DNA from 3 places in the Bradyrhizobium sp. HKCCYLRH1030 genome. Region 2 is predicted to be linked to each of the others. Evidence: predicted binding sites of a transcription regulator. Region 2 holds the regulator's gene; each other region holds the start of a gene.
What was found. The regulator LexA, encoded in region 2, represses DNA repair genes until DNA is damaged. The targets are predictions, from matches to a motif close to TGTTCNNNNTGTGTTCNG.
Positions count from the first base shown of each region.

Region 1 (4,147 bases), on a different contig from region 2:
ACGAGCACCGCAGGTGCGGATGCTCCGTCACCCCACCCCGGCTCGCATGCGCGCATGCGAGCCGACCCTCCCCCTCCAGGGGAGGGTGAGCAGCGAGATCGCCGCGAGAGATGTGCGATCCCGACCCTCATGCGAACAGGCCATGCATGTACCAGGCGGGCTGCACCGGCGGGCCCTCAGGCTGCTCGAACTCACGGTCATACAACCCGTCGCGATAGAGCCAGAAGCGCAGGCCGTGCTCGTCCTCGACGCGGAAATAATCGCGCGTGAGGCCCTGCCCGTCCGGCCGCCACCATTCCATCGCGATGCGCTCCGGGCCCTCGGCGCGGACCACGGCATGCGCGGCACGGCGCCAGACGAAGCGCGCGGGCGGGCCGTCCGGCACGCCCGCAATGACTTGGATCGCCTCGGGGTGCGCGAACAGCCGCAGAGGTCGCAGCGGCGGCTCGCCCTCGGCGCGCTCCGGCCAGGCGGCAGCAGTGGCGGCGGCGAGATTTTGCTGCGCCGGCAGCGGCAGCGCCACGCGCTCCGGAACATGGGTATCGACCGGCAGATGCACGACCACGCGCTTGCCGCCGATGCGCGCGGCGATGCGGTCGATCAGTGCCGACAGCTCGTCATTGTCGTGGACATGGGCATCGAGATCGCGCTGCTGCTGCACCACGATCTCGCTGCGGCCAGCAGCGAGCCGGATCATGTCGAAGCCGAAGCCGGGATCGAGCGGATCGTTCAGCGCCTCGAGCCGCTCGCGGAACAGCCGGTCGATGATTGCGGCCTCGGTGACCGGCTGGCCGGTGTCGACCGTGATCACGCGCACCATTCCATCGGTGCGGAAGAAGCAGGCCTCCAGCCGCCGCGCGCCCTTACCCTGCTGCGCCATCGCCGCCACCAGCATCGCGGCCAGACGGGAGAGGCTGGCCGCAATCACCGTGTCGGTCGCGACCGGCTCGGCAAAACGCTTGTCGACGATGTAGTCCGGCGGGACCTTGCGCGGGCTGATCGGCGCATCGGCCTCGCCCAGCGCCTGCGCCAGCACGCGGGTGAAGGCGGCGCCGAACCGCGCGGTGATCTCGTTGCGGCCGCGCGCGGCGACGTCACCGATGGTCTTGAGGCCGGCTCGGCGCAGGCCGAGCGTAATGGCCTCGCTGCCGCCGAGGGCGGCCACCGGCAGCGGCGCCACCGCGGCCGCCTCCTCGCCGTCGGGCACGATGCGGCCATGCACCTGGCGGTTCAGTGTACGCGCACAGACGGCGTTGGAGGCGATCGCCGCCGACACAATGAGGCCATGCGCGGTCAGCGCGTCGCAGACCGACTGCATCAGCCTGGCTTCGCCGCCGAACAGATGCACGCAGCCGGTGATGTCGAGCGACAACCCATGCGGCGGGTCGAGCGCCACCAGCGGCGTGAAGCGGTCGCACCAGTCGGCGATGCTCTCCAGCATCTTTGCATCAGCCGCCAAATCGGCTTCGTGCGCGACGAGGTCGGGACAGACCGCGCGGGCATTCGCCAAGGGCTGGTCGAGCGACACACCGTGGCACGCCGCCGCTTCGTCCAGCGAATGGATCAAGAGCGCATTGGCGTCCTTGATGACGACGACCTGCGGCTTGCTCTCAGGCGGAGCGCCTGTGAGTGCCCGCTGTCTTTTGATGCGATCGATGGGCAGGCGCGGCAGCCACAGGCTGAGGATCCGCCGCCGGTTCGTTGAAACGGCATGCATCGGGGGTCCACTCCATGATCCATCGTCCGGTCTGGCCGTGACGGTTGCGAATGAGCTCGACATCGAGGCGCGGCGCGCCCCACGCCATCCACGGGGCAACGAGCGGTGACGGCGCGGTGCGCACGATCCAGCGCGTCTCCGCGGTCGACGGCTCGGGCGCAGCCGCAATGCGCAACATGAGCGCGGTGACGCCGGATTCCTGCGCCGCCAGGGTCAGCTTGCGGCTGGCGACGAGATCGAGCTTTTGCGTCTCCCCCCACACCTCCAGCATCACGCTGCCGAGCGCATCGCAGGCGAGCGCGTCGGCGGCGGTGCGCAAGGCGTGGTCGAGATCGGGCGCGCGCACGATGACGATGCGGCGCGGATCGAGGCCGAGCTCGGCGAGCCCGCTCATCGACAGCGCGCCCATCTCGCGCTCGGCGAAATCCTGCCGGATCCAGATCAGGGGCCGGTGCGCGGCGACACGCGCGGCAAGCCCGCACAGGAAGCCGGTCGCGGCTGCCGCCTGGCGGCCGGTCTCGGCGAACACCTCGTGCAGCGCGCCGGTCGCGAGCCCGCCCTGCAAGGTCGCGTCGGCCTCGTCATGGCCGAGCGCGACCCGGCGCAAATCATGTGCGCCATCTCCCGCCTCGAGACGGGCAATGCGGCCGCGCAGACGCGCGAGCGTATCCATGCGTGCGCCGGTCATCCGTCGCCGCTCCTCTTCAATCCATCGTGCGGGCGCTGCCGTTGTTTCAGTGATCAGGCAGTGAACCCGCGACGACCTTCTTTGTTCATGATACGTTCTAATATAAAGCTAACGCCTTCGAGAGAGTCAATCGGGATTGACCCGGGTGTGATTCAACGAATGGAATCAAAGGGATTCAAAGCCATGGAGCTGTTGCGCAAACTGGAGATCCTGGCCGATGCCGCCAAGTACGACGCGTCCTGCGCCTCCAGCGGTACCGAGATGCGGGATTCCCGCGACGGCAAGGGCCTCGGCTCGACCTCGCCCGGCATGGGCATCTGCCATTCCTATGCGCCGGACGGACGCTGCATCTCGCTGCTCAAGATTTTGCTGACCAATGCCTGCAACTTCGATTGCCTGTATTGCGTCAACCGCGCCTCCTCCAACGTGGCCCGCGCGCGCTTCACGGTCGACGAGGTGGTGAAGCTGACCATCGACTTCTATCGCCGCAACTACATCGAAGGACTGTTCCTGTCGTCGGGCATCATCCGCAGCCCCGACTACACGATGGAGCAGGTTGTGAGCGTCGCGCGCAAATTGCGCGAGGAGCATCGCTTCCGCGGCTACATCCACCTGAAGACGATTCCGGAGGCTGACGAGGCGCTGATCGCCGAGGCCGGCCGCTATGCCGACCGGCTCAGCATCAACATCGAGACGCCGCTGGAGGCGAGCCTGACGACGCTCGCGCCGGAAAAGGACCAGCGCGCCATCCGCCGCACCATGGGCCGTCTCCGGCTCAAGCTCGACGAGACGGCGGAGGCGAAGAAGACGGTGCGCCGGGCCAGGCCGCCGCGCTTCGCGCCGGCCGGCCAGAGCACGCAGATGATCGTCGGCGCCGACGACGCCAACGACCGCGTCATCCTGTCGACCTCGGCCAATCTCTACGGCGCCTACAAGCTCAAGCGCGTCTATTACTCCGCCTTCAGCCCGATCCCCGATGCCAGCCGCGCGCTGCCGCTGCAGGCACCGCCTCTGGTGCGCGAGCACCGGCTGTACCAGGCCGACTGGCTGATGCGGTTCTACGGCTTCGACGCCGACGAGATCGTCGAGGAGAGCGAGGGCATGCTGCCGCTCGACATCGACCCCAAGCTCGCCTGGGCCTTGCGCCACCGCGACCGCTTTCCGCTCGACATCAACAAAGCGAGCCGCGAGGAGCTGTTGCGCGTGCCCGGCTTCGGCACCCGCACCGTCCAGCGCATCCTCGCCACCCGCCGCACCACCACGATCCGGTTTGCGGATCTCGCCCGGCTCAACGTTGTCAGGAACAAGGTCCTGCCGTTCATCGTTCTCTCCGACCACCGGCCACAGCCGTCCCTGCTCGACGGTGCCAGCCTCAGAGCCCGGCTGCGGCCCAAACCGCAGCAGCTGGGATTTGGGTTCTAATTGAACGTCGTGGCGAAGACCGAAGCCAGGAAACAGCCGTCATTCCGGGGCGATACGAAGCATCGAACCCCGGAATGACGCGGCGGATTCGCTCGCAATGACGAGAGAGGTGAAATGCACGTCGTAACCCTCGACAGCGACACTGATTTCGACGGCTGGCGTCAGGCGGCGCGGGCGCTGGCGATGAACGACGTCAAGCCGGCCGACGTCAGCTGGCGCGTCAAGGGCGCAGCGCCCGACCTGTTCGACGATCAGGCCGACACGCAGCTTCCCGAGGTGCCAAAGGGCGCGTTCTCAGTGCCGGCGAGCTTCATGGAGCT
Region 1 is NZ_JBNPUY010000006.1:163,259-167,405, reverse strand. It holds gene ACQR1E_RS19160 (Y-family DNA polymerase) at 128-1,717, opposite strand; gene ACQR1E_RS19155 (ImuA family protein) at 1,611-2,405, opposite strand; gene ACQR1E_RS19150 (putative DNA modification/repair radical SAM protein) at 2,589-3,827, shown strand; gene ACQR1E_RS19145 (UdgX family uracil-DNA binding protein) at 3,942-4,147, shown strand, end outside.
Region 1: ACQR1E_RS19150 (putative DNA modification/repair radical SAM protein) is a predicted target of LexA. The motif match lies at 2,488-2,505, and genes of this name have one in related genera.

Region 2 (4,147 bases):
GCTGCGCTGGTCGGGCGTCGTGGGGCTCGTGGTGGCCACCGCGTGGGCCGCCGCGACGCCGCTGCCCGACGTGCTGATCGCCGGCGATGGGCGCGCGGTGGCGGTGCGCGGCCGTGACGGGCGCCTGCATGTGATGCGCACCGGCAAGGACGTGTTCGCCACCAAGGAGTGGCTCGCGGCCGACGCCGATGCCCGGCTGCCGGCGGATTCATCGCTCACCGATGGCGTCTCCTGCGACGAGGCGGGCTGCGTGGCGGCAATGGCTGACGGCCGAATCGCCGCCCTGACCCTGCGCGCCGAGGCGCTCGCCGATGATTGCGCCCGTGCCGCGCTCATCGTCACCGCGCGCGCCGCGCCGTCATCCTGCGCGGCGGCCGTCATCGATCGCGAGCGGCTGCGGCAGCAGGGCGCCTTGATGCTGGTGCGGCGGGGCAGGAGCTTCGCCGTCACGCCGGCGCGCGCCGGCGGCACTGACCGCCCATGGTGGCCGGCGCCCGCCGAGGCCGGCGAGTTCGACACGACGCTGACGCCGCGCGCGCCGGCCGCGCGGCCTCAGGACGCGACGCCGCCGGAGACGGAGCAGGGCGAGGAAGACTGAGTGCCGGGCAGCTCGAACGTGCCGAGATGATACTCGGTGTCGCCAGGTCCATGTTGCCAGGTCCATCGAACAGCGCGGGGCTTTCGGCCAGCGTGAACGCAGCGCGCGGATAGCGTTGCCAGATGGCGATGTCGTCAGCCGTGACTGTCAGCCATCCGAACACAAGCATATCGCACCGGGGCTCGGTGATCCCGGCGGCCTTGTTCCAATCGATCTTGTTGACCACGGCGGCAGGCTCCCCCGGCACATCATGGCGGCCGAGGGATGTCGTTCCTATCCGATGCGATGCCGGGGCGTGCGGTTCGCCCGAGAGGACTTTGCGCTTGCAGAACCCAAATCTCCCACGGTCGAAAGCTCGCTCACGACCGAGAGAAATGCCGATGCGGAGACCCCTCAGGTGATGCTGATGCGGCGAATCGGTGTGGCCTGCGAAGGCGGCACGTCCTCGGCGATGTCCGGGCGTCGCTCCGCCGGCTGCTTGCTGACCGGCAATTGCAGCACGGTGACGCGCTGACCCTCGCAGAGCTGGGTCACCAGCACGTGGCGCCCGTCGGCGAATTCGATCGCGTCGTGATGGCGATCGGGAATGTGAGTCTCGATGCTGTTGAACTTTGCGACGCGCTCGCGGATCGTCCGGGTCCAGAGCCAGCGGCTGTCGTAGCGGACGTCCTCGGCGAAGGCCAACTCGGTGCCGGGCAGCATGCAGACTGCGACGGTCGGCTCGCTCTCCAGCGCGAAGCCGCGGGTGGCGGTGCCACGGAAGGTCATCGAGATCAACGTCTCGCCGACCTTGGCGGGACGGGACGCAACCGCATGGAGGCTGTAGTCACACATCGGATCGCTCCTCGTTGAGAGATAGCCGACCCACGCTCCCCCCGGACAGGCGCAGGCCTCTATCAGAGTGGACATCGATGGTGATGTTAGCGCGCGCTTCGCGGCAATTCTGCGCTGATCTGCATCGCGTGTGCCCGCGGCCGATCACAAGCGTTTGAGCATGCCGCGCTGCACATCATGAGGTGCATTCGCGCGTGACGTATTTTGCTGGGCAGCCTCCGATCGGCGGCGAAAGCGCGTGCGCCCGCCGCCGATCGACCGATCCCATTCGCGATCAGTACTTGCGGTACAGCCCGACCAGCTTGCCTTGGATCTTCACCCGGTTCGGCGGCAGGATGCGTACCTCGTAGGCGGTGTTGGCCGGCTCCAGCGCGATCGATGCGCCGCGGCGGCGGAAGCGCTTCAACGTCGCTTCCTCATCGTCGATCAGCGCCACCACGATGTCGCCGGTGTCGGCGGTCTCGTTGCGCTGGATCAGCGCCATGTCGCCGTCGAGGATGCCGGCATCGACCATGGAGTCGCCGCGTACCTCGAGCGCGTAGTGATCGCCGTTACCGAGCATGTCGGCAGGCACGCTGATGGTGTGGCTGCGGGTCTGCAGCGCCTCGATCGGGGTACCGGCGGCGATGCGGCCCATCACCGGCACCGCGACCGGGCGCTCGCCATCGTCCAGCGCGGGAGTGCTGGTGCGCACCTTGCCGAGATTGCCCTCGATCACCGATGGGGTGAAGCCGCGGCGGTTGCCCGCGGCCTGCGACAGCTCGGGCAGCTTGATCACCTCGATCGCGCGGGCGCGATTCGGCAGCCGGCGGATGAAGCCGCGCTCCTCAAGCGCCGTGATCAGGCGATGAATGCCGGACTTCGAGCGCAGATCGAGCGCATCCTTCATCTCGTCGAAGGACGGCGGCACGCCGGCTTCCTTGAGCCGCTCGTTGATGAACCGCAGAAGTTCGTACTGTTTGCGCGTCAGCATCTCGACCTGGTCCCCGGTTTGTTGTCGTCCGAGTCCAAGAGCTGCGCCTCGCGCACAAACCGGCTGAGAGCGCCCTGGAGTCGGACCGTCATCGCGTCGCCCGCAACATACTAAAAACAAATCATGAACGAACACTATATGTTCGATGTGTGTTCCGCAATCCTAAAAATATGATGAACAGACCGGGCTTTACCGGGGAAGCGGCTCAGTTCGGCAGGCGCAGGATCTCGCACGGGCTGCCGGCAGGCGCCTTCGGCGCAAACGCCGGCCGGATCACCACCGCCTGCGAGAGCGCGAGATTCCCGAGCAGCGACGAATCCTGCTGCGTCACCGGCGTGGCGATCAGCGTGCCGTCGGCGCGCTCTTCGAGCTGCGCCCGCAGATAGTCCTCGCGCGAATCGTTCGGCCCCAGTTCGCGGCCGAGCAGGGCGGTCTCGCGCGGCATCACGGCCTCGTCACGGCCGAGCAGCCGCCGAATCAGCGGCACCAGGAACAGGATGGCGCAGACATAGGACGACACCGGATTGCCGGGCAGTCCGATCACCCTCATGTCGCCGAGCCGTCCGTGCATCATCGGCTTGCCCGGCCGCATCGCAATCTTCCAGAACGCCATTTCGACGCCCTCGGCTTCGAGCGCCTGCTTGACCAGGTCGTGATCGCCGACCGAGGCGCCGCCGGTCGTGATCAGGATGTCGGCCTTGGCCTCGCGGGCCCGGCGGATGCCGGCGATCGTCGCCTCCATCGTATCCGCGGCGATGCCGAGATCGATCGGGGTCCCGCCCTCGTTGCGCACCAGCGCCCGCAAGGCGTAGCCGTTGGAATAGACGATCTGGCCCGGGCCGGGCGTCGAGCCCGGCATCACCAGCTCGTCGCCGGTGGCGAGCAGCGCCACCTTCGGCCGGCGCCGCACCGGCAGCGCCGGATGATTCATGCTGGCCGCCAGCGACAGGTCGCGGTCGCTGAGCCGGCGCCCGGACTTCAGCAGCACCATGCCCTGGTGAAAGTCGACGCCCGCCGGCCGGATATGCCGGCCCTTGATCGCGGCCTCGGTGATCACGACGTGGCCGTCTTCGGCGATCGTGTCCTCCTGGATCACCACCGCGTCCGCGCCCTCCGGGACAACGCCACCGGTGAAGATCCGCGCCGCCTCGCCGGGTCCAACCACGCGATCGAACGGACGCCCTGCCGCGACCTCGCCGATGACCTTCAGCCGCGCCTTGGCCTGGGCGGCGTCCGCCGCGCGCACGGCATAGCCGTCCATCGCCGACATCGCCTCGGGCGGCTGCGTCCGCAGCGCCGCGAGGTCCCGCGCCAGGATGCGGTGAAACGCTTCGTCCAGCCCGACCTGCTCCTCGGCCAGCGGTTCGGCGCCGGCGAGCACGGCGGACAACGCATCAGACACCGGCATCAGGGCCATGAGAGTTCCTTCGGACGGAGACGGCAGATCGAATGAATCGCCTTCTAACCGAACGCGCACGGCGCGGCCAAGGGCCTAGGCCGCTCCCTGCGTTCTGACCGTCTGCTGTGGGCCGTTTCCGGGCCGCTGCCTCACGATCGCGCGAGAAAGTCCGCAATCAACCGCATGACCTCCTGCGGACGTTCCAGGCTCGGCAGGTGCGCCGTTCCGGCCAGCTCATGTCCTGACCCGTTCGGCATTGTTGCGGCGAGCAGCCTGCTTCGCTGCTGGATGTGAGGAAAGTCCAAGTCCCCCCAGATGACGAGCGATGGCGCGACGATCTCCG
Region 2 is NZ_JBNPUY010000001.1:67,061-71,207, forward strand. It holds partial or broken gene ACQR1E_RS00265 (ComEC/Rec2 family competence protein) at 1-598, shown strand, start outside; gene ACQR1E_RS00270 (hypothetical protein) at 992-1,432, opposite strand; gene lexA (transcriptional repressor LexA) at 1,707-2,405, opposite strand; gene ACQR1E_RS00280 (molybdopterin molybdotransferase MoeA) at 2,611-3,822, opposite strand; gene ACQR1E_RS00285 (alpha/beta fold hydrolase) at 3,954-4,147, opposite strand, start outside.

Region 3 (4,147 bases), on a different contig from region 2:
CGCAGGTCGCCTGCACCGCCGCTTCGAGCGCGCCCTGCACCGACGGCAAGGTCTCCTGCAGCTGCCAGCCGCAGAACGGCGCGCCGTCATATTCGATGGTGAGCTTGTAGCGGGGCATTCGGTCTATTGCTGCCGTCATCGCCCGCACAGGCGGACGATCCAGTATTCGCCGACGTCTCGGCGCGACAATGCACGTCTCGGCGTACTGGATACCCCGCTTTCGCGGGGTATGACAGCGTTACGAAAAACGAGCACCGCGATTCAATGGGGTGCCGCGCAGGAAATCCGCGGCCTTCATCGGGCCCTTGCCGGCGCGCTGCAGCTCGGTGATGCGGATCGCGCCGTCGGCGCAGGCGATGGTGAGCTGCTCGTCGAGCACGGCGCCCGGCTCGCCCGCGCCGCTGGCGAGCGCGCAGCGCAGGAACTTCAAACGCACCGCCTCGCCATCGAGCGTGACCTCGCTCCAGGCGCCGGGGAACGGCGACAGGCCGTGGATGTGCCGCAGCACCGCATGCGCCGGCTTCGTCCAATCGATCCGCGCCTCCGCCTTCTCGATCTTGGCAGCGTAGGTGACGCCCCCCTCGGCCTGCTTCGTCAACGTCAGCCCGCCGCGCTCCAGCGCCGCCATCGCGCGCACCATCAGGTCGGCACCGATCCGCGAGAGGCGATCGTGCAGATCGGACGCCGTCATCGCGTCAGTGATGGGCAGACGCTCGGCCATCGCAACGTCGCCGGTGTCGAGACCGACATCCATCTTCATGACCATCACGCCGCTTTCAGCGTCCCCTGCCATGATGGCACGGTTGATCGGCGCGGCGCCGCGCCAGCGTGGCAGCAACGAGGCGTGGAGGTTGTAGCAGCCGAGTTTCGGTGCATCGAGAATCGCCTGCGGCAGGATCATGCCATAGGCGACAACAACGGCGGCATCGGCCTCATGGGCGCGGAACCCAGCCAGCGCGTCCTCGGTCTTCAGCGTCTTCGGCGTGAGCACGGGAATGCCGAGCCGGCGCGCCTCGGTCTCGATCGGCGTCGGCACCAGCGCCAGGCCGCGGCGGCCGCCGGGTTTGGGCGCGCGCGTATAGACCGCCGCGATCTCGTGGCCGTGGCCGGCGAGTTCGAGCAGGGTCGGCACGGCGAAATCCGGCGTGCCCATGAAGATCAGGCGAAGCGGCATCTGGTGGAAGATCCTGCATTGCCGAATCCTCCGCGTCATGGCCGGGCTTGTCCCGGTCATCCACGTCGAGCTGCCTGTAACGCGCGGCGCGACGTGGATGCCCGGGTCAAGCCCGGGCATGACGGAGGAGAGAGTTGATCGTTACTCGCTGGCGCGCTTGGCGGCCTTGGCGAACTTCTTCATCACGCGGTCGCGCTTGAGCTTCGACAGATAGTCGATGAACAGCACGCCGTTGAGATGGTCGATCTCATGCTGGATGCAGGTGGCGTAGAGCCCCTCGGCATCCTCCTCGCGAACCAGCCCGTCGAGATCGGTGAAGCGCACGCGCACGCGCGCCGGCCGCTCGACCTCCTCGTAATATTCGGGGATCGACAGGCAGCCTTCCTCGTAGACCGACAGCTCGTCCGACTTGGCAACGATCTCCGGATTGATGAAGACGCGCGGCTCGCGCTTGCCTTCGCCGTTCGCGTCGGGCTTGGCCAGATCCATGGTGATGACGCGCAGCGGCTGCGCGACCTGAATCGCTGCGAGCCCGATGCCAGGCGCGTCGTACATGGTCTGAAACATGTCGTCGACCAGCTGCCGGATCTCCGGCGTGACCTTCTCGACCGGCTTGGACACCAGCCGCAACTGCCGGTCCGGCAGGATGATGATTTCTCTTAGGGACATGGCGCGCGATTTAAGCCGCGGAACCGGCGCGGTCAATGTGATGGCTCGCGGTTAAGACTTCGCTAACCATGAATTTCAATGCCTCGTTAACCATGATTCTTAACCCGGCCTTAACCATAAATGTTCTCGCTTCGTTCGCGAGCTTGTGCGAATCGGATAGACGGGCGTGATGACCGCCGCCAGCCAGTCTCTCAATCCTGTCGTCATCATGATCGGCGACCTTCCGGTCCGCGCCAGCGATGCGCTGATCGGATTTGGCTTGCTGGTGGTGCTGCTGCTCGTGATGATCGTGGCGGCCGTGGTGCGTTCCGGCCGGCGCGGCGCCGAGCTCGCGGCCCAGCAGGCGATGCGCAGCGATGAGATCGAACATCGGTTCAGCGAGATGATCCGCGTCCAGAGCGAGGCCTCCGGCCGGGTCGACGCGATGGCGCAGCTGCTCGCCGGCCGGCAGGTTGATCTTGCCCGCAGCGTCAACGAGCGGCTCGATGCGGTGACTCATCGCGTCGGACAGTCGATGGAGCAGAGTACGCGCCACACCATGGATAGTCTGCGCGTGCTGCACGAGCGGCTCGGCATCATCGACAATGCCCACCGTGATCTCAGCGAGCTGACGACCCAGGTCGCGACCCTGCGCGACGTCCTCGCCAACAAGCAGTCGCGCGGCGCGTTCGGCCAGGCGCGGATGGAGGCGATCGTGCAGGACGGACTGCCGAAGGGCAGCTACGCGTTCCAGTACACGCTCGCCAGCGGCAAGCGGCCGGACTGCGTCGTGTTCCTGCCCGACGCGCGACCGCTGTGCATCGACGCCAAGTTTCCGTTGGAAGCCGTGACCGCGCTGCATGATGCGGAGACGGACGAGGAGAAGCGCACCGCCGCACAGCGCCTGCGTACCGACGTGCTGCGTCACGTCAACGACATCGCGGAGAAATATCTGGTGGTCGGCGAGACGCAGGACACCGCGCTGATGTTCGTGCCGTCGGAATCGGTCTATGCCGAGATCCATGATGGCTTCGACGACGTCATCCAGAAAGCGTATCGCGCGCGCGTCGTGCTGGTGTCGCCGTCGCTGCTGATGCTCGCGATCCAGGTCATGCAGCAGATCATGAAGGACGCACGCATCCGCGACGCCGCCGACCAGATCCGCAACGAGGTGATCCATCTCGGGGACGATCTCGGCCGCCTGCGCGAGCGCGTGCTCAAGCTGCAGAAGCATTTCGGCGATGTCGGCGAGGACATCCGCCAGATCCTCATCTCGGCCGACAAGATCGAGAAGCGCGCCGCGCGGATCGAGGAGCTCGACTTCAGCAAACAGGACACGCCGGTGGCGTCACCACGCATCGCGCCAGCTACAGGCACCGCGCCGGATTTGTTTCCGCTGGCGGGACGCGCGCAGGCGGGGGAGTGATTGGGTAGCTCGCCCTTGTCGCAGCTTGAATTTTGCCAAGACTGTCATCGCCCGGCTCGCGGACGATGACAGCTGAGATGGAGAGCGTTTCTTGCGCAAATCTGCTACCACCCACCCATGACCGTACCTGAGGCTTCTTCCGACATCACCGCGACCGGCGCAAAGCCCGAGGCTGCGCCAAAAGCCCCCACCTGGCGCGAGAGCATGGCCGTCTATCTGCAGCCGCGCGTGCTCGTGGTGCTGTTCCTCGGATTTTCGTCGGGGCTGCCGCTGGCGCTGTCCGGCTCGACCTTGCAGATCTGGATGCGCGAGCTCGGCGTCGACCTCGGGACCATCGGGTTGTTCGCGCTCGTCGGCACGCCCTACACGCTGAAATTCCTCTGGGCGCCGCTGGTCGACGCGCTGCACGTGCCGCTGCTGACGCGCGCCTTCGGGCGGCGGCGCGGCTGGCTGGTGTTCGCGCAACTGCTGCTGATCGCCGCCATCCTGCTGCTGGCGTTGACCGATCCGGCGCACGCGCCGTTCATGGTGGCGCTGGCCGCGCTGCTGGTCGCCGCGATGTCGGCGACCCAGGACATCGTGGTCGACGCCTTCCGCGTCGAGAGCCTGCCGGAGAGTGAGCAGGCCGCGGGCATGGCGGCGTATGTCGCCGCCTACCGCATCGGCATGCTGGTCTCGACCGCCGGCGCACTGGTGGTGGTCAGTGCATTCGAGAACTCGGGGCTGACGCGTCCGTCGTCCTGGATGTGGGGCTATGTTGCGATGGCCGGACTGGTGCTGATCGGCACGATCACGGCCCTCGCGGCGACCGAGCCGGCCCAGTCGCAGCAGGCGGAGGCCGCGATGGGGGCGGACACCGCGCTCACCCGCGTGATGCATGCGGCTGCCGGGGCCTTCGT
Region 3 is NZ_JBNPUY010000002.1:41,485-45,631, forward strand. It holds gene truA (tRNA pseudouridine(38-40) synthase TruA) at 1-118, opposite strand, end outside; gene fmt (methionyl-tRNA formyltransferase) at 239-1,174, opposite strand; gene def (peptide deformylase) at 1,316-1,843, opposite strand; gene ACQR1E_RS05630 (DNA recombination protein RmuC) at 2,013-3,248, shown strand; gene ACQR1E_RS05635 (AmpG family muropeptide MFS transporter) at 3,366-4,147, shown strand, end outside.
Region 3: ACQR1E_RS05630 (DNA recombination protein RmuC) is a predicted target of LexA. The motif match lies at 1,965-1,982, and genes of this name have one in related genera.